Regions from separate parts of the Afipia sp. DC4300-2b1 genome, predicted to be linked through region 2. Evidence: predicted binding sites of a transcription regulator. Region 2 holds the regulator's gene; each other region holds the start of a gene.
The links. The regulator PhoB, encoded in region 2, activates phosphate uptake and scavenging genes when phosphate is short. The targets are predictions, from matches to a motif close to TGTCATNNANCTGTCAT.
Positions count from the first base shown of each region.

Region 1 (4,821 bases), on a different contig from region 2:
GCTCTTTACCATTATCCCCGGCCTGATTGTTGCGATAAGCGCGGAGCTTGCAGGATTGCGCTCTTCGGTGGCTTACATATCAATTGGCGTTGGTGTAGCTTTGTTATGCTTAGGAGTTGTTGTCGGTTGGGATGTAATCAATTTGTTGATCTATCCAGCCTCAGGAGCAGTAGCAGGTTATGTTTACTGGTTGGTTGCAGGCCGTAACTCCGTTCCATACGGTTATTGATCGCTCCCCATGGCAGTGATCGGACGTCTGTTCGCAATTTTTTTCGGATTTCTCGCTGCGTGTTTCGTGGCGGGCGCGGTGGTGATCTACGCGATCTTCTTTCCGGAGATGAGCGACGTATCGCTCGATTTCGATCAGGGCGCGATCAATCTCATTCTCGGATTCGGCTTCATCCTTGTCAGCGGATTCGCGCTGATGCCGGCCCTGATCATGGCGCTGGTCACCGAAGCGTTTTCGATCCGGCACATTCTTGCCTACGCTGTCGCAGGCGGCCTCGCGGGCCTGTGCTGCTATCTTGCCTTCATCCCGTTCGACACCGTGAACATGACCTTCAACGGCATCATCCGCCGGCATCTCGAAGTGATGGTCGGCGCGGGGATTCTCGGCGGCGTGATCTACTGGATGATCGCTGGCCGCAATGCCGGCGCGTGGCGCACGTCGCCGCCGGCTCCGCCACCGTTGCCGCCCCTGCCGCGGTAAGCCGGATTCGTTCGTCATTGCGAGGAGCGCGGCGACGAAGCAATCCAATCTTACTGATGCCGAAGCGGGAATGCTCCGCTCGCAGTGACGGGAACTATTTCTTCGCCCAGCGCAGCGCCTGCTCGAGGCGATCGTTGCCCCAGAACAGTTCACCGTCCTGCGTGGTGAATGTCGGCGCACCGAAGAACTCGCGCCTCTGGGCTTCCGCCGTCAGCTCGCGCAGCTCCGTCTTGATCTCGTCGGCCTGCGCGCTGGCGAAGGTCGCATCCACCGGCACTTTGATTCTTGTCAGGATGTCGGCGATCACGGTTGGCTCAGAGATGACGCGGTTCTCGGCGTATTCGGCGTGAAACACCGCGCGGCTGAAATCCTCGCCCCACGTGTCTTTCAATCCCACCAGTGCGACGCGGCTCGCCAGCACCGCCGATTGCGGAAATACACTCGGCCACTGAAAGCCGACGCCGATCTCGTCCGCGCTGCGCTTCACGTCGCGGATCATGTGCTTGCCGCGCAACGGAAACAGATTGAACGGCGAATCCGTCATGCCTTGAGTCGCGAAAATCGGCCCGAGCAGAAACGGCCGCCACCGCACCTGAACACCTGCGGCATCGGCCAGCGGCGCGATGCGTGTCGCGGACAGGAACGAATAGACCGAGGCGAAATCGAACCAGAAATCCAGAACGGGCTTGGGCATGGTCCTGGGAGGCTCCCGCTTTGAAGGCATGTTTTTGCCGTGCTGTTTTAAAGCTTAACACGGATCGGGGGAGGCCGCCGGAATGCGGCGTGTGGCCACTTTTATTCCCCTGCCGGCTCGGCTAAACCCCCGCCATGAACCGGACCGGACTCTACATCGCGCTCGCGATCTCGGTGGTTTTCGGATTGCTGTTCGGCCTCTATCCCGAACTCGATCTGAAGGTTGCCGCATTCTTCTACGACGCGACGACCAAAAGCTTTCCGCTGAAATCCAGCACGTGGGCCGCGATCGCCCGCGACGGCGCGATGTGGATTGCGTGGGGTCTGGTGATGCCCGCGCTGGTGTCGCTGATCGTCAAGCTGATCCGTCCGGTGAAGCCGCTGATGATCTCCGGCCGCGCCATGGTGTTTCTGATCGTTACGATGTTGCTCTCGGCGATCGTGCTGTCGAACATCGTGTTCAAGGGCTACTGGGGCCGTCCGCGTCCGGTGGTGGTGACGGAGTTCAACGGGCCGCTTGAATTCAAGGCCTGGTGGGACCCGCGCGGCGCATGCCCGAAGAACTGTTCGTTCTTTTCCGGCGAGGGCGCGACTGCATTCTGGACCTATGCGCCCGCCGCGCTGACGCCGCCGCAGTGGCGTCCGCTGGCCTATGTCGCGGCCACTGCGTTCGGTGTGTTCACCGGCGGTCTTCGCATGTCCTTCGGCGGCCACTTTCTGACCGATGTGCTGTTCTCCGGCACTGTGTCGTTCATCGTGATCTGGCTGGCTTATGCCTTCATCTACCGCTGGCCATCAACGCGGCTGACCGACTACGGCATCGACGCCTGGCTGACGCGCTTCGCATGGCCGGGCTATCGCTGGCGGCAGAAACGCCTCGGCCGCGACGTCGGCGAGACCCCGCGCATCAGGCCGGGGGCGGAGACCGCTGCGGACGGCGGAGCGCCTATTCTGCGGCCCTAGCGGAGCGTCCGAGGCAGGTCAGCGCGTGATGCTCCCTGAGTGTCATTGCCGGGCTTGACCCGGCAATCCATCTTTTTGAATAAGTTCACGTTTTGATGGATCACCGGGTCAAGCCCGGTGATGACGATTGTGTTTGTTGAGGCCCTGTGCCTCATCTTCCCATCGTCCGCCAATCTTTCTATAGAAAGCCGGTCTGGTGAGGCTTGCCAGCCGTGCATCCAAACCGCCCAAATGAAATCTCCCGAAGGGAAGTCCCATGAGTACGATTCTGAAAAACCTTCCCAAGGGGGAAAATGTCGGCATCGCTTTCTCCGGCGGGCTCGATACCAGCGCCGCGCTGCTCTGGATGAAGCAGAAGGGCGCGCGCGTCTTCGCCTACACCGCCAATCTGGGCCAGCCGGACGAGGCCGACTACGACGAGATCCCGCGCAAGGCGATGGAGTTCGGCGCCGAGAAAGCGCGCCTCGTCGATTGCCGCACGCAACTGGTTCATGAAGGCATCGCCGCGATTCAATCGGGCGCGTTCCACGTCTCGACCGGCGGCATCGCGTATTTCAACACCACGCCGCTCGGCCGTGCCGTCACCGGCACGATGCTCGTCTCCGCGATGAAGGAAGACGGCGTCAACATCTGGGGCGACGGCTCGACCTACAAGGGCAACGATATCGAGCGGTTCTACCGCTACGGACTGCTGACCAATCCGGACCTCAAGATCTACAAGCCATGGCTCGACCAGCAGTTCATCGATGAATTGGGCGGGCGCGCGGAAATGTCGGCGTTCATGAAGGCCGCCGGCTTCGCTTACAAGATGAGCGCCGAGAAGGCGTACTCGACCGACAGCAATCTCCTCGGTGCGACGCACGAGGCCAAGGATCTCGAACATCTCGACAGCGGAATCACAATCGTCAATCCGATCATGGGCGTTCCGTTCTGGCGCGACGACTGCGCGGTGAAGGCCGAGAAAGTTTCGGTGCGCTTTGTGGAAGGCCAGCCCGTGGCGCTGAACGGCAAGACGTTCACTGACGCTGTCGCGCTGTTCTATGAGGCCAATGCCATCGGCGGGCGTCATGGCCTCGGCATGAGCGACCAGATCGAGAACCGCATCATCGAGGCGAAGAGCCGCGGCATCTACGAGGCGCCGGGCATGGCGCTGCTGCACATCGCCTATGAGCGTCTCGTCACCGGCATCCACAATGAAGACACCATCGAGCAATACCGGATCAGCGGCATGCGGCTTGGCCGGTTGCTGTATCAGGGGCGGTGGTTCGATTCGCAGGCCCTGATGCTGCGCGAAACCGCGCAGCGCTGGGTGGCGCGCGCGATCACCGGCGAGGTGACGCTCGAACTGCGCCGCGGCAACGACTACTCGATCCTGAACACCGAAAGTCCGAACCTCACCTATGCGCCGGAACGGCTCAGCATGGAGAAGGTCGAGGATGCGGCGTTCACGCCGGGCGACCGCATCGGCCAGTTGACCATGCGCAACCTCGATATTTCCGACACCCGCCGCAAGCTCGATCTCTACACCAGGACCGGCCTGCTCTCGGCCGGCGAGGGCTCGAATATTCCGAAGCTCGACAGCGACAAGAGCTGAGACGCAGCTCATCTGCATGAATTTTGCGAGGGCGGGCCGTTCGGTCCGCCTTTTCATTTTGCCGCACCCTGTAGTCAAGCCGTCATCTTGCGCTCATAATTTCCGCGCTCGCGCGCCCGACCCTCACGTGGACATCGTTATGAGACATCTGATTATCGCGGCTGTCGCCGCAGTGGCCTGCAACACCGGAGCAATCGCGCAAACGATCTATCCGATCGACCGCGCGGATATCCTGTCGGGTGCGCGGTTCGATCTGAAGGTGGAGTTCGCCGCGAAAGTGGATCAGGACAAGGTGCGCGTCACCATCAACGGTCAGGATGCGGCAGCGGCGCTCAAGGCCCCGCCGCTGTTCATCGATCGCGAAGACAACAAGGACCAGTCAGCGCTGGTGCTGCGCGGCGCAACGCTGGATACGCCCGGTGCGTACACCGTGGTTGCGAGCGATGGCGTCAATTCCCGCACCGTGACCTGGAATGTGTTCGGCACCGGCGCACGCAAGGCGAAGAACGTGATCCTCTTTATCGGCGACGGTCTGTCGCCGGCGCATCGCGTGGCTGCACGGCTGCTGGCGAAGGGCATCGCGCAGGGCAAGAGCCTCGGCAAGCTCGCCATGGACGACATGCCGCAGATGGCGCTGGTGGCGACGGCAGGCTCGGACTCGATCATCACCGACTCGGCCAATGCGGCCAGCGCATTCGCCACCGGTCACAAGGCGGTTGTCAATGCCATGGGTGTCTATGCCGACCGGACAGCTAGTCCGTTCGACGATCCGCGCGTGGAAACCATCACCAGCCTCGCGCGGCGCAAGCTCGATCTGGCCATCGGCATTGTCACCAACACCGAAGTCGAGGATGCGACCCCG
Region 1 is NZ_JAFCSX010000001.1:1,045,767-1,050,587, reverse strand. It holds gene ACP7AL_RS05180 (hypothetical protein) at 1-229, shown strand, start outside; gene ACP7AL_RS05175 (hypothetical protein) at 239-709, shown strand; gene ACP7AL_RS05170 (2-hydroxychromene-2-carboxylate isomerase) at 804-1,403, opposite strand; gene ACP7AL_RS05165 (phosphatase PAP2 family protein) at 1,538-2,365, shown strand; gene argG (argininosuccinate synthase) at 2,622-3,959, shown strand; gene ACP7AL_RS05155 (alkaline phosphatase) at 4,099-4,821, shown strand, end outside.
Region 1: the regulator PhoB is predicted to act here: its motif matches at 4,029-4,045, upstream of ACP7AL_RS05155 (alkaline phosphatase).

Region 2 (4,821 bases):
TGCGCATCTTCAACCGCATGTACGACCTTTATCCCGGTCAGCGAGCGGTCGGCCAGTTGATGCTGGACTCGACCAATATTCTCGATCCGAAACTGGACCTGAATTTGCTGCGCGCCCGGATCGGTATGGTGTTCCAGAAGCCGACCCCGTTCCCGATGACGATCTATGAGAATATCGCGTTCGGTATCCGGCTCTATGAAAAGATTTCGAAGTCCGAAATGGACGGCCGCGTCGAGGCCGCGTTGAAGGGCGGCGCGCTCTGGAACGAGGTCAAGGACAAGCTGAACGCCAGCGGCCTCAGCCTGTCCGGCGGCCAGCAGCAGCGCCTGTGCATCGCACGCACTGTCGCCGTCCGTCCTGAGGTCATCCTGTTCGACGAACCTTGCTCGGCGCTCGATCCGATCTCTACCGCCAAGGTCGAAGAACTGATCCAGGAACTCAAGGAGGACTACACGATCGCCATCGTGACGCATAATATGCAGCAGGCGGCGCGTGTGTCTGACAAGACAGCGTTCATGTATCTTGGTGAGCTGGTCGAGTTCGACGACACCAACAAGATATTCACCTCGCCGACCGACCGGCGCACACAAGATTACATCACCGGCCGCTTCGGCTGACGCGCATTCGCGGGAGAAAACATATCATGGCTTCAGATCATACCGCCAAAGCGTTCGACGACGACCTTCAGGAACTCAACCGGCTCGTGGCCGAGATGGGTGGACTGGCAGAACGGCAGATCGTCGATTCCGTCGATGCGTTGATCCGGCGCGACGTCGCGCTGGGCAAGCGCGTTGTCGCGGCCGACCTCGAGATCGATAAACTGCAGCACTTGATCGAGGAACGCGCGGTGCTGACGATCGCTCGCCGCCAGCCGATGGCGGTCGACCTGCGCGAGATCGTCAGTTCAATGCGCGTTGCCACCGATCTGGAGCGCATCGGCGACCTGTCGAAGAACATCGGCAAGCGCGTCGCAGCGCTCGACAGCGATTTCCATCCGCTGAAGCTGATCCGTGGCCTGGAACACATGACCGACCTCGTTCAGTCGCAGGTCAAGTCGGTGCTCGATGCATATGCGGCGCACGATCTGCCTGCCGCGATGACCGTCTGGAAGGGCGACGAAGAGGTCGATGCAATCTGCACGTCCCTGTTCCGCGAGCTTCTGACCTATATGATGGAAGACCCGCGCAATATTGGTTTCTGTATTCACTTGATGTTCTGCGCCAAGAATATTGAACGGATCGGCGACCATGCGACCAACATCGCCGAGACGGTTTTCTACATGATCGAAGGCCAGCAGATGCTCGATCAGCGCCCGAAGGGCGATATGACGAACTTTGCAACGGCCGCGTCAGGCAGTTAATTTGTAAGACGAACTAAAGGACTTGAAATGAGCGCCCGAATTCTTGTGGTCGAGGACGAAGAGGCGTTGACCACGCTGCTTCGCTACAACCTGGATGCCGAGGGCTACGACGTCGAGACGGTTGCCCGCGGCGACGATGCGGACACCCGGCTCAAGGAGCATGTTCCCGATCTCATCGTGCTCGACTGGATGCTTCCAGGCCTGTCCGGGATCGAGCTTTGCCGGCGGTTGCGTGCACGACCCGAGACCAAGCAGATTCCGATCATCATGCTGACCGCGCGCGGCGAGGAAAGCGAAAGGGTGAGGGGCCTTGCGACCGGAGCGGACGACTATATCGTCAAACCGTTCTCGGTGCCGGAACTGCTGGCGCGTGTGAAGGGCCTGCTGCGACGCGCAAGTCCCGAACGCCTCGCGACCGTTCTCGCCTTTGGCGACATCGAGCTAGATCGTGACCGGCGGCGCGTTGCCCGTTCTGGCCGCCCGATCGACTTGGGCCCGACCGAATACCGGCTTCTGGAGTTCTTCCTGGAACACCCGGGGCGTGTGTTCAGCCGCGAGCAGCTGCTCGATGGCGTGTGGGGCCGTGACATCTATATCGACGAGCGCACGGTGGACGTGCACATCGGCCGTCTCAGGAAGCTGCTGAATCTTGGGCGCGAGTCGGATCCGATCCGCACGGTTCGTGGCGCGGGCTACGCGCTTGACGATCGCTTCGCCAAGGCTGATTCACAAAACTGAGTCGCAAGTTGCCTGACCTTCTCCTTGCATAAGCAGGGTGTTGGTCATCGGCAGCGACGTGCCTCATACAGGGTTGACGACGTCGCCGTCTTCCTTGACGAACCTGCCTATGTGCGGATTTGGCAGAACGTCGAGCACAGCCTCCGAGGGCCGGCACAGCTTGACGCCCTTAGGTGTCACGACGATCGGCCGATTGATCAGGATTGGGTGTGCGAGCATCTGATCGATCAGATCATCATCTGTCCATTTCGGATCGCCGAGCCCAAGCTCGGCATAGGTTGTGCCCTTCTCGCGCAAAAGCGAGCGCACAGAAACTCCCATCGCCGCAATGAGCTCGATCAGTTCTGAGCGGGTGGGCGGCTGCTTCAGATACTCGATAATTGTGGGCTCGATGCCGCTTTGCCGGATCATTGCCAGCGTGTTGCGGGACGTTCCGCAATCCGGGTTGTGATAGATGGTGACGTTCATGGCTGCATCCGTTAACCCGGCCAATCCGGTTTTCGACCGCTCAAGCCTTGTACGTTGACGGCCGGAATGCGTCGAGTCCGGGCCTTGCGCTTGCTTGTTTTATAGAGCCTCCAAGTCTACGCTCGCCGCGCGAACGCCGTTTGGGATGCAGGAATCGATGAGGCCGAGACTAGCCGATGTTGCACGTATGGCGGGGGTCGACGTATCCACCGCTTCGCGGGTGCTGCGCGGCGAGGAGAGCCAGCGCATTCGTCCGGAGACGCGAGAGCGGATTCTCGAAAGCGCTCGTAATCTGGATTATTCACCAAATACGCTCGCGCAGGGTTTGCGGACGTCACGCAGCCGGACGCTCGGTCTCATCGTTCCGCAACTCGATAACCCGGTGTTTGCGTCTGCCATTCGCGGTGCCGAAAAATCCTCTGCACGGCATGGCTATTCGTTGCTGATTGCACACCGGGAATCGGGCGCGACCGACGCCGTCTATCACCGTCTGTCGCATGGCAACCGCGCCGACGGGCTGCTGGTCGCGAGCCTCGACGATGACGCCCTGTTGCGCGAAGAGCTTGAATCGACCCATACGCCATTCGTGCTGCTCAACCGGCAACTGTCGGGCAGCCCTTATTGCGTCGTGCTCGACAGCCGCGCCGCTGCGGCAATGGCCGTCGATCATCTGGCGCAGATGGGTCACAAGCGGATCGCACATCTTGCGGGCCGTCCCGGCGGGTTCAACGCCGGCGAACGACTGGCCGGATATCGCGACGGATTGAAGCGGCACGGTATTCCGTTCGATCCGAAGCTGGTCGCCGTTGCTGGATACACGGCGGAGGGCGGTGCGGATGCGATGCGCAGTCTTCTTGCACTGAAGCCGACGGCTGTTCTTGGCGCCACGCTGGTCACCGCAGCGGGTGCGATGGCTCTGTTGCATGAAGCGGGTCTGCAAATTCCGCGCGACATATCGGTGATGGGCCTGCACGATGCGCCGGTTGCGACAATGCTTTATCCGCAATTGACGTCGGTGAAGATGCCTACGGAGTTGATGGGTGAAATTGCTTCCGATCTTCTGATCGACCTTTTGAACGGCGGTACGCCGCGACCGGTCGCGCCTCTCGCGCCAGACGGTCTGGTCATCCGCGCTTCCACAGGCCCAGCCCCGCGCTAAATTTTAACTTGACCGCAGGGGCCGTTTGTAAGACGTTTGAACAAACGATTGTGCAAGCCATTTGTTCAATCACGAGAAAATATAGTGCGATCAGGGGAGTGCGCCGAGTGAGCGTGGCGAATTTGGCCTCTGAAAAGGGGCTGTCATGACTGCAACCACCATCGCCGCCGTGCGCGAAACCGATCGTGTCGATGAAAGCCTCGTCTCTGCTTTTGGGGCAATCGTCGGTAATGACAACGTTCTAGCATCATTCGATCAGCGCCTCGGCTATGCGCGCGATCGCCTGCCATTCGCTGTTTTCCGCGAGCGCGCCGGCACTCTCGCCGGAGCGGTGCCGCGTCTCGTTGTGCGTCCAGCGAACGGGGATGAGATTATTCGCGTCGTTCAGCTTGCCAGGTCGCGGAATACTCCGATCATTCCATACGGCAACGGCTCGGGTGTTCTGGGCGGCGCGATTCCGCTCGGCGGTGAGATCATGCTGGACACGCGCCGGCTCGATAAAATCGTTTCGATCAACCCGACCGATGCAGTCGTGACCGTGCAGGCGGGCATGAACGGCGCCGAGTTCGAGCGTCAGCTCAATGAAGCCGGATACACGTGCGGTCATTTACCGCAGTCGATCGAGATTTCCACCGTCGGCGGCTGGCTCGCCTGCCGTGGTGGAGGACAGGCCAGCAGCCGTTATGGAAAGATCGAGGACATCGTTGCCGGTTTGAAAGCCGTGCTGCCGGATGGCACGCCGCTTGAAGTGCGCCCGGTTGCGCGGCGCTCGGTCGGTCCGTCAATCCGAGATCTGATGATCGGCGGTGAAGGTGCCTTCGGTATTATTACTGAGGCCACGCTGCGAATTTGGAAAAAGCCTGAGATCGAGCGCGGTGTTGTGCTGGCGTTTCCGACGCAGCAGGCGGCTTGGGACTGCGCGCGGCTCATTATGCAAGCAGAACTGCGCCCGGCCGTCGTGCGGCTTTACGATCGGGTTGAGAGCGATGAGCGCACTAAGGACATCGCATTGTTCAAGACCAGGCCCTATCTGGCCATGATGATGTTCAGTGGCAGCGAGCCGCTGGTCACAGTCGAGCAGGATATGGCGCTGGCG
Region 2 is NZ_JAFCSX010000004.1:104,206-109,026, forward strand. It holds gene pstB (phosphate ABC transporter ATP-binding protein PstB) at 1-617, shown strand, start outside; gene phoU (phosphate signaling complex protein PhoU) at 644-1,360, shown strand; gene phoB (phosphate regulon transcriptional regulator PhoB) at 1,388-2,098, shown strand; gene arsC (arsenate reductase (glutaredoxin)) at 2,162-2,566, opposite strand; gene ACP7AL_RS17090 (LacI family DNA-binding transcriptional regulator) at 2,724-3,725, shown strand; gene ACP7AL_RS17095 (FAD-binding oxidoreductase) at 3,871-4,821, shown strand, end outside.

Region 3 (4,821 bases), on a different contig from region 2:
GACTTGTGAACGATGCGGAAGTCTTCCTTCTTCATCGCCGAACCGTCGGCATTCTTCAGCATGCCCTTGGTCAGCATCTGGGCAAGGGTCGAGTCGTTATCGGCGGTCCACTGATTGGCAGCGACGTCAACCGTCCCCTGCGAGAGTGCCAGCAGCGCATTTTCGTGGCTACCGGTGAAAACCACCTTGCCGAAATATGATTCGGCGTCGGTGATCTGCATCTTGTTTAGCTCGAAGCGCGGAACATTGTTGCCGGAGGTCGAATTCGGATCGACCAGACCGAGGTTCTTGCCCTTGAGATCGTCGATGCTCTTGTAAGGGCTCTTCGCCAGCACGAAGAACATCGAATAGTAGCCGGTAGTGCCGTCGATGTTGCGGTCATGTGCGAACGCATCGGTATGCACACCCGTCAGACGAGCGCGGGCGAACGACGCCGAGCCGTAGCTGGCAACATGGATGGTTCCGGTGCGCTGTCCTTCGATCACCGCGGCGTAGTCATTGGCGATGCGAAGGTTCACCTTCACGCCAAGTTCCTTGCTCAGGTAGGAAATGAAAGGCGCCCAGCGCTCGGTGACGCCGGACGCGTTCTCAGCAGGAACAACTGCGAAAGTAAGTTCGGGATACTTGGTCTTCCAGTCCTGGGCTGACGCAGCGGTGGCGCTGAAGGCGAGCGCAGCAGCACCCGCAATGACGAGACGGCGATTGATCATGGTGTCCTCTGTATGGTCGGTTATCGCAGGGTTCAGGTCGAATTCGATGGGTCAAAGCATGACGCAATCCAAAGACTGCTTCACGACATCGGCACGCTTATGCAACCGCGGCAGTTCCGAAAGCTGGAGCGAGATTCCCGGGCACAAAGCCCGGGGTTTCGTCCATCACTTCGCCAGCCTCGAGATCGTAGAGTTCGCGCGCGATCGTGTCGGTGAGTGCAGCAGGCACTCCGTCGAACACGATACGCCCGGCGGACATGCCGATCAGGCGGTCGCAGTATGTCCGCGCCAGATCGAGCGAGTGAAGATTGCAGATCACCGTGATGCCGAAATGCTTGTTGATCCGCAGCAGCGCATCCATCACGATCCGGGTGTTACGCGGATCGAGCGACGCAATCGGCTCGTCCGCTAAAATAATGTCGGGCTGCTGAACCAGCGCCCGGGCAATCGCCACGCGCTGCTGTTGGCCGCCGGAAAGCTGATCGGCGCGCTGTGCAGCCATCGGCATCATGTCGAATTGCTCAAGAGCGGAAATCGCAATGGCCTTGTCGTCCTGCGGCCAGAGCTGAATCAACGATCGCCACTGGGGCACGCCCGCAAGACGCCCCATCAGGACATTGGTCAGGACATCGAGCCGCCCGACGAGATTGAATTGCTGGAAGATCATCGCCGATCGCGCGCGCCAGCGGCGCAGATCACGACCCTGCAAGGCGGTCACGTCCACGCCTTCGAACACAATTCGTCCACCGGTCGGCTTCTCCAGCCGATTGATCATTCGCAGCAGCGTCGATTTTCCCGCGCCCGAACGGCCAATCACGCCGACGAAGCATCCCGGCTGAACCGAGAAAGAGGCATTGTCGACGGCCGTCTTCGCGCCAAACCGGCACGTTAATCCGTCTACCTCAAGCATGTGCCAACTCCGTCTCAGTAAGTTCATTCCTCGCTAGCGTGGGTTTCCTACAGTTGTGTGACACATCCGCCTGCGGCGGTTGCCCTCCCCCGAAATCGCGTATGCTGTGACGAAAAGCCTTTGTCATCCAAACTTCACGATGTCGTCATGAAACGGCATGAAGAGATGTTGACCTCTCGTCCAATGCATCGGCATTCACCGGGAAAAACCACCTCGAGAACAGACATTCATGGCCGGCAAGATTCTATCAGCACAACCGCTTATCGATCCGACCGCGAACCTGCGTGACAGCAGCGCCGGGGTTTATTGCGAAATTGGCGCGCGCACCGTCCTGCACGAGGTCAAGCTCGGCGATTATTCCTACGTCGTGAATGACAGTCAGATCGCCTACGCCACCATCGGGAAGTTCTGCTCGATCGCTGCGATGACGCGAATCAATCCCGGCAATCATCCGATGCATCGCGCGTCGCAAGCGCACTTCTCTTATCGCGCGAGCGCCTACTTTCCCGGCGAGGCAGATGAATCCGAGTTCTTCGCCTGGCGGCGCAGTCACCAAGTGACATTCGGTCATGACGTCTGGATTGGACACGGCGCCATTGTGCTTCCGGGCCGCAACATCGGCACCGGTGCGGTGGTCGCAGCCGGTGCTGTCGTCACGAAGGACGTCCCGGCCTATACGATTGTCGGCGGAAATCCCGCCAGGCCGATCCGGCGGCGTTTTCCGGAGCGAATCGCAGATGAGCTGATGACGCTGGCATGGTGGGATTGGGACCACGAGCGCCTGCGGGCCGCATTACCTGATTTCAGGAATTTGCCGGTCGAAGCCTTCGTCGAGAAATACCGCCATAACGCATCCCCGGATCTGGTTTTGAAAGCAGTTGGCACATGACGGACATCCTGATTGAAGGCGGCGAAGCGCTTGTTGGAAACGATCTTGTCGATGCATCCATTCACGTTGTGGGCGGAATGATCGCTGAGATAAGGTCCCGCAGCGGCGCAGCTTCCCTGCGCCTCAATAGTAATGGCCTTATCGCTCTTCCCGGCATTGTCGACATGCATGGTGACGCGTTCGAGCGCCAGATGATGCCGCGTCCCGGCGTCGACTTCCCGATCGATGTCGCACTTGTCGACAGCGACCGCCAGGCGATTGCCAACGGCGTCACCACTGTCTTCCATGCCACCACATGGTCCTGGGAACCCGGCCTGCGCGGAACCGAAAACGCGCACCGGCTACTCGATGCCATCGAAGGCATGCGGCCCCGGCTCGCGGCCGATACCCGCTTTCATCTGCGGCAGGAGACGTTCAATCTCGATGCCGAGCCAACCATTGCCGAGTGGATGGCCGCTGGACGTGTCGATCTCCTCGCCTTCAACGATCACATGCATATGACAGCCGCGTCGATGAATAACCCGAAGAAGCGCGCTCGTATGGTGGAACGATCAGGTCTCACTGAAGGTGAATTCGACACACTGGTCGAGCGGGTCATGGCCCGAGCCAGCGATGTGCCGGATTCGATTGCACGGCTTGCCTCCATTGCCCGCGACCACGGCATCCCGTTGCTGTCTCATGACGATGAATCGCCGGATCAGCGCGCTGGTTTCCGGACCATGGGAATCGACATCGCCGAGTTCCCGATCAATGAGGAAACCGCACGCGCAGCGATCGAGGCCGGCGACTTCACCGTGTTCGGAGCGCCGAACGTCGTGCGCGGGGGCAGCCATACCGGCTGGACCAGCGCGGCCGATATGGTGAGCAAAGGCCTGTGTTCGATTCTGGCTTCTGACTATTACTACCCTGCACCACTGCTCGCGGCGTTCCTGTTGGCCGCAGACAACATCCTGCCTCTGCCACAAGCCTGGGCGCTGATCTCCAGTGCTCCCGCGGCGGCCACAGGCCTGCGTGATCGCGGCCAGATCGCGACCGGAAAGCGAGCCGACATCATTCTTGTCGATGCGCAGGAGCCGCTCAGGCCTCGCGTCGTCGCGGCGATTGCCGGTGGCGATATGGTTCATTTGACCGAACCACAGCGGCTTTTGTCGGCAGCACCCGCCTTACGCAGGGTTGAACCGGCCTGAGCGAGCGGCTACTCAGGACCGCATGCCGCAACACCCCCGTTACGCCATCTACTTTGTGCCATCGGCGCAGAATGCGCTTTATCGCTTCGGCGCGGACCTGCTTGGGTACGATGCGTACTCGGGCAAGCCGCTGCCCTTTGCCGATGGCATCGAAACGGAAATCAAAGGCTGGAGGAAGCTTACCGTCGATCCGCGCAAATACGGCTTTCACGCCACGCTGAAAGCTCCAATAAACCTCAGATCCGGCAAGACTGAAGATGAACTTGCCGGAGCCCTGCAGGAATTTGCCCGCGCGCCGCGCGCGATCCCCCGGATTGCACCCGTCGTTCGCGCTATCGGGAGTTTCATCGCGGTCGTGCCGCGCGATCATTGTCCCGATCTCCAACAGCTTGCGGCCGAATGCGTCACTGCGTTTGACGATTTCCGTGCACCGCTGACACCCGAGGACCGAGAACGGCGTAACATATCCGCGCTGACGGACGGACAGGTCATGCATCTGGATCGCTGGGGCTATCCGTACGTGTTCGAAGACTTCCGTTTTCACATGACGCTGACGGGCTCTCTGCCGTCCGAGCAGCGCACGGTCGTGCTGAGTATCCTTCAGAAGCGCTTTGCGGCGCTGAACTTGCAGTCGGTATCGGTCGACCGGCTGGCGTTGTTGCGTCAGAGCGATGCGACGTCGAACTTTACGATTTTGTCGGATTGGCCGCTTGTGGTCGCCTGATCGTGATTACGTTTGCAGCACCGTTGCGACCAGACGCGTCTGATAAGGATTCATTGTCCGCAGAGCGTTCAGAACCTTGCCATATTGAGTTCTGTCTGCATCGACCACGACCAGGATGATTCCAACCACGGAAAGCAGGGACGCGAAGTCCTGACCGTCGATGGCTCCCCCGTCGATCAGGGTGGTGCCGTTGTAGGCAAGTGCGCAGCCATTCTGCGTCGACAGTGCAGTTTGAGGTGAAGGTTCAGACTTGCTGCGCGCGCCAGACGGAAGAACGCGAAGCTCGCCGACCTCGACTTCGAGCTCATCCAAGGTAACCGGGCTTCGCATCGCGTCGAAGAAGCCCGGCCTGCCTTCGAGGCCAAGCTGCTTCGAAATTTGTTTCGTCTCCGTCGCATCCA
Region 3 is NZ_JAFCSX010000006.1:88,810-93,630, reverse strand. It holds gene phnD (phosphonate ABC transporter substrate-binding protein) at 1-710, opposite strand, end outside; gene phnC (phosphonate ABC transporter ATP-binding protein) at 808-1,620, opposite strand; gene ACP7AL_RS22895 (chloramphenicol acetyltransferase) at 1,850-2,509, shown strand; gene ACP7AL_RS22890 (alpha-D-ribose 1-methylphosphonate 5-triphosphate diphosphatase) at 2,506-3,696, shown strand; gene ACP7AL_RS22885 (DUF1045 domain-containing protein) at 3,719-4,420, shown strand; gene ACP7AL_RS22880 (GumC family protein) at 4,427-4,821, opposite strand, start outside.
Region 3: the regulator PhoB is predicted to act here: its motif matches at 1,742-1,758, upstream of phnC (phosphonate ABC transporter ATP-binding protein).

Region 4 (4,821 bases), 120 kb from region 2:
ATTCGGAAACAGTGGCAGTTGGCATCGACAACCAGATTAGCGCCCTGACATCGCGCAGTGTCCTCGACAAGGTGATCGCAAGAGAAAAGCTCGGGACCGATCCGCTTTTTGGCGGCAAGTCGAAGGGGCTCCTCTTCACGCTTCTTGCAGGTGTCGGGCTTGTTCCGGCGTCCGAGCCGCATGCCATGGCGTTGCGGCAACTGAACCGTGCGATCAGCATCGTTGGCAATCACGGCTCCGACACGGTGAACGTCAATGTCGTCACGCCCGACAGAGAAACGTCGGTGCGCGTCGCCAACGCGGTGATGGACAGCTACGTGGAGGAGCAGAGGCTCGCCGGCGCTGGCGCGGCACCGGGGGCCGCGGCGCCTCTCGGCGAAAGGCTGGGAATACTCCAGACGCGCATGCGGGAAGCCGAACAGCGATATGAGAAATATCGCACCGACAGCCTGGCGATGATGGATGGTGGTCAATCCAGCGCCGAGAAACAAGCCAATGAGATATCCGAACAGATCGCTACTGCCGAGGCCAGAGCCGGCGGTTTGCGTTCGACGTTGAATCAACTCCAGCGGGCCCGGAAAATCCTGGATGGCGGCGGAATTCCGGACCCTGTCTGGGGAGGAGCAATCGGGACATTCAGAAGCCGTTACGCCGCCGCACGGGAACTGGAAATTGATCTTTCCGAAACGCTCGGACCGCGTCACCCCGACCGCGTGATCGCCAGGATGCGGGCGACCGAAGCCAGACGGCTGCTGGAACAGGCGATTCAGGATGGCGTTCAGTCGGCTACAGCCGATCTGGAACGTATCCGCGCAGTGGTGACGCAACTCAAGAACCGCCTTGAAGCGTCAAGGCAAAATTCCGTCAAAACCAGCGAAGCAAGTGCGCGGCTCAAGGAACTGGAGCGGGACGTCGAAGCACACCGTGCTGCATACCAAGCGGTCCTCGCGCGATCTCAGCAACAGCGGCCGGACAACCCGGGTGCCCGGGTCTTGAGTCGTGCAGTGGTCCCGCCGGAAACCGGCCGAACGTTCCCCATCGGGACCTTGTTCATCAGCTTGTTGCTCGGTCTTGGTCTGGGTGTCAGCCTGGCCTGGCTGCTTGAACTGATGGATGAGAAAGAAAGAGCGGAAGTACTGCGTTAGGTCGCCGCGTTTCCCGAACAATTCCAAGATCTTGTCCCGGCGTTTTATCCGCAGGCTTCAAAAGCTGCGGAACGCATGAATATCAGCGGGGTACAGTTCATCTGAAACCGAAGCGCGTCGTCGGGCCGATATGAAAGGTGTCATCCAACCTTCAAGTTAAACGGTCAAAAAGAACCCCTGAGTTTCATAAGGGGTGTGAGATGAGCGACATTACATTGAATTCCGGGATTGCCGACGGGCAAACCATCGAGCCGGCTTCAAGGCCCAATCTCGATAAAGGTTTTAACCCACTGACCATGATCCTGTTTTTTGGCATCCTCGCCGCGGGTGCAATATTCGTAGCCTACAGCATTTACGTCGATATCGATGCCACCGGCACCAAGGTCACGACCTATCTTCCCTACATCCTGCTGTTTGTTGCGCTGCTGATTGCGCTCGGCTTCGAATTCGTCAACGGCTTCCACGACACCGCAAACGCCGTCGCGACGGTGATCTACACCCATTCGCTTCCGGCGGAATTTGCGGTGATGTGGTCGGGCTTCTTCAACTTTCTTGGCGTGTTGCTGTCGAGCGGCGCGGTTGCTTTCGGCATCGTCTCGCTGCTGCCGGTTGAACTCATTCTTCAGGTCGGAAGCAGCGCTGGTTTCGCCATGGTGTTCGCGCTCTTGATCGCAGCTATCGTCTGGAATCTCGGCACCTGGTACTTCGGTCTTCCGGCTTCCAGCTCCCACACGCTGATCGGCTCGATCATCGGCGTCGGCATCGCCAACGCGGTCATGCGCGGACGCGATGGTACCTCGGGCGTTGACTGGACCAAGGCCACGGAAATCGGCTACGCGCTGTTGCTCTCGCCGTTGTTCGGCTTCTGCATGGCGGCACTTCTGTTGTTGGTGTTGAAGTTCGTTGTTCGCAATCCGGCGCTTTACGCTGCTCCGGAAGGCAACAAGCCACCGCCGCTGTGGATTCGCGGTATCCTGATCGCGACCTGCACCGGCGTCAGCTTCGCGCACGGATCAAACGACGGTCAGAAGGGCATGGGCCTGATCATGCTGATCCTGATCGGCACTGTGCCGACCGCCTACGCGCTGAACCGCGCCTTGCCGGAATCGCAGGTCATCAAGTTCCAGCAGACGTCAGAAGCCGCGTCAAAGGTGATCGCTGCCAAGGGCGCCGGTCATAGCATCATCGGCGATCCCCGTCCGGCAGTGACTCAGTATGTCTCGCTGCACAAGATCAACGAAGGCACTTATCCGTCGCTGGCGGTTCTCGTGAAGGACGTCGGGGATCAGGTGCAGAAGTATGGCACGCTGAGCAAGGTTCCTGCCGAAGCGGTGGGTAACACCCGCAACGACATGTACCTGACTTCGGAGGCGATCCGCTTCCTGATGAAGGACAAGGAAAACGACCTCAGTAAGGAAGAGGTCGCGACGCTCAACGCTTACAAGGGTTCGCTCGACAGTGCCACGAAGTTCATCCCGACCTGGGTGAAAATCGCGGTCGCGATCGCGCTGGGCCTTGGCACCATGATCGGCTGGAAGCGCATTGTCATCACCGTCGGCGAGAAGATCGGAAAAACACACCTGACCTACGCGCAGGGTGCATCCGCTGAACTCGTGGCAGCAGGGACGATCGGTGCGGCTGACATCTTCGGCCTTCCAGTCTCGACCACCCACGTGCTGTCGTCCGGCGTCGCCGGGACCATGGCAGCCAACGGCTCGGGATTGCAGATGGCCACCATCCGCAACCTGCTGATGGCCTGGGTGCTGACCTTGCCGGCAGCGATCTGCCTCTCCGCGGGCCTCTACGTGCTGTTCTCGCACCTGTTCTGATCGACTGCCGCTATAGCGGCAATGACAACGAAGGGCCCGCGCTAAGAGCGCGGGCTCTTTTTGTTTCAACGCACCCGCCCAAAAGAGCGAGACGGGACCGAGAGGCTCAGTAATCCTTCTCGCGGTGCACGTCATGAACGACGATGCCCATACCGGCTTCCGGCATGGCCAGCCATTCCCGCCGCTTCAGCGTGCGGCGGGTGTCCTCAAGGCCGCTCAGCCAGTGCTCGCGCATCGAGGTGGCGGAGAACTCGTGGTCCTTGGAATCGCCCTCATAGGCCTTTTGCTGATAGATCATCTGCAGGATGGTGATTTCGGGCAGGTCCGCGAAGCGGTCGCGCAGTGCGCGCTCGTGATCGGTCAGCTTGTCTTCCGGAACCTTCAGCAGCGCCTTGTAGAAGTCGGTCTTCAGGTTGTTCATACGCTTGTAGACGTCGGTGTTGTAGCGCGTACGTGACGAATACATGATGTCCTTATGCCGGGCCATCACCTCCTGGATGTCACGCGGCAGGACACCCCGCGCGTTGAACAGGTCGACCTGAAACACCAGCGAGTTCATCTTGTCTTCCTGATCAAGCAGATGTTGTAGCGGCGTATTGGAAACGATGCCCCCGTCCCAGAAATGGTCGGTGCCGATCTTCACCATGGGCAGGGCAGGCGGCAGAGCGCCGCTGGCCATGACATGCTCGGGCTCGATAACTTCCTTCTTGTTGTCGAAATACAAGAAATTGCCGGTGAGGACGTTCACCGCGCCGACGGCGAAATGCATCTTGCGGGAATTGATCAAATCGAAATCGACAAGTTCCAGCAGCGACGCGCGCAGCGGCGCGGTGTCATAATAGCTGGTCGCCGTTCTGGCACCGGCCGGGCTGAACCATGGATTGATGTCATGCGGCTTGAAGAAGCCCGGCTGACCCATGGTGGTCGTCAGGAATGAGCTCGTCAGGTTGCGGGCCTTGCGGTAAATGTCGCCGTCCGGCGTGTAGTGCCAGACCTTGCGGCTGGTGATGCGGTCCCAAAAGGTCCGCAGCCGTTCGAGCCGCCGCTCCGGCGGGTTACCTGCGATGATGGCAGAATTGATCGCGCCGATCGAAACGCCGCAAACCCAGTCGGGCTCCATACCGCTTTCGTGCAGGGCCTGATAGACGCCTGCCTGATAGGCACCCAGCGCCCCGCCACCCTGGAGAACCAGCGCCACGCGGTCGCAGCGATCGGGCCGCCAGTGTTGAGATCCAAACGTTTCGGATTTCGGCGTACGCGCATCCATGACTTTGCCCCGTTGATTTTCTTGCCTCGAAAGTCCGGTGTGCAGATTTCAGAGAAGCGGTGACGCTGTCGTGACAGGCTGCTCGTCTGATTGCAGAATCTGCTTCGTGGTTAGCAGCTCGGAGCGGGCAAAGATGGGTGTCACCGGACTGAAGAAATTTCCTCACATCGATGTCAAGGACCGCCGTTAGCTATTGTGCATTGCAATTCCTACCGCGCTTTAACCGTACTGCCGGTAACGACGCGGGCCTTTGTTTCGGCAGTTCAGATTGGCCACAGCATGCTGTCCGGAAAATCCGCCATCGTAACAGGCTCCACCAGCGGCATCGGCCTCGGCATCGCACGCGGTCTGGCCGCCAGCGGCGCCAACATCATGCTCAACGGCTTCGGTGACCCCGCGGCGATCGAAACAATCCGTCAGGACATCGCAGGCGAACACAACATCAAGGTGTTGTTCAGTCCGGCGAACATGACGATCCCTCAGGAAATCGAGGAAATGATCGCGTTCGCCGAGGAAGAGTTCGGCAGCGTCGACATCATCGTTAACAATGCGGGCATTCAGCACGTCGCGCCAGTCGAGG
Region 4 is NZ_JAFCSX010000004.1:223,056-227,876, forward strand. It holds gene ACP7AL_RS17610 (GumC family protein) at 1-1,145, shown strand, start outside; gene ACP7AL_RS17615 (inorganic phosphate transporter) at 1,346-2,974, shown strand; gene ACP7AL_RS17620 (patatin-like phospholipase family protein) at 3,081-4,241, opposite strand; gene ACP7AL_RS17625 (3-hydroxybutyrate dehydrogenase) at 4,521-4,821, shown strand, end outside.
Region 4: the regulator PhoB is predicted to act here: its motif matches at 1,284-1,300, upstream of ACP7AL_RS17615 (inorganic phosphate transporter).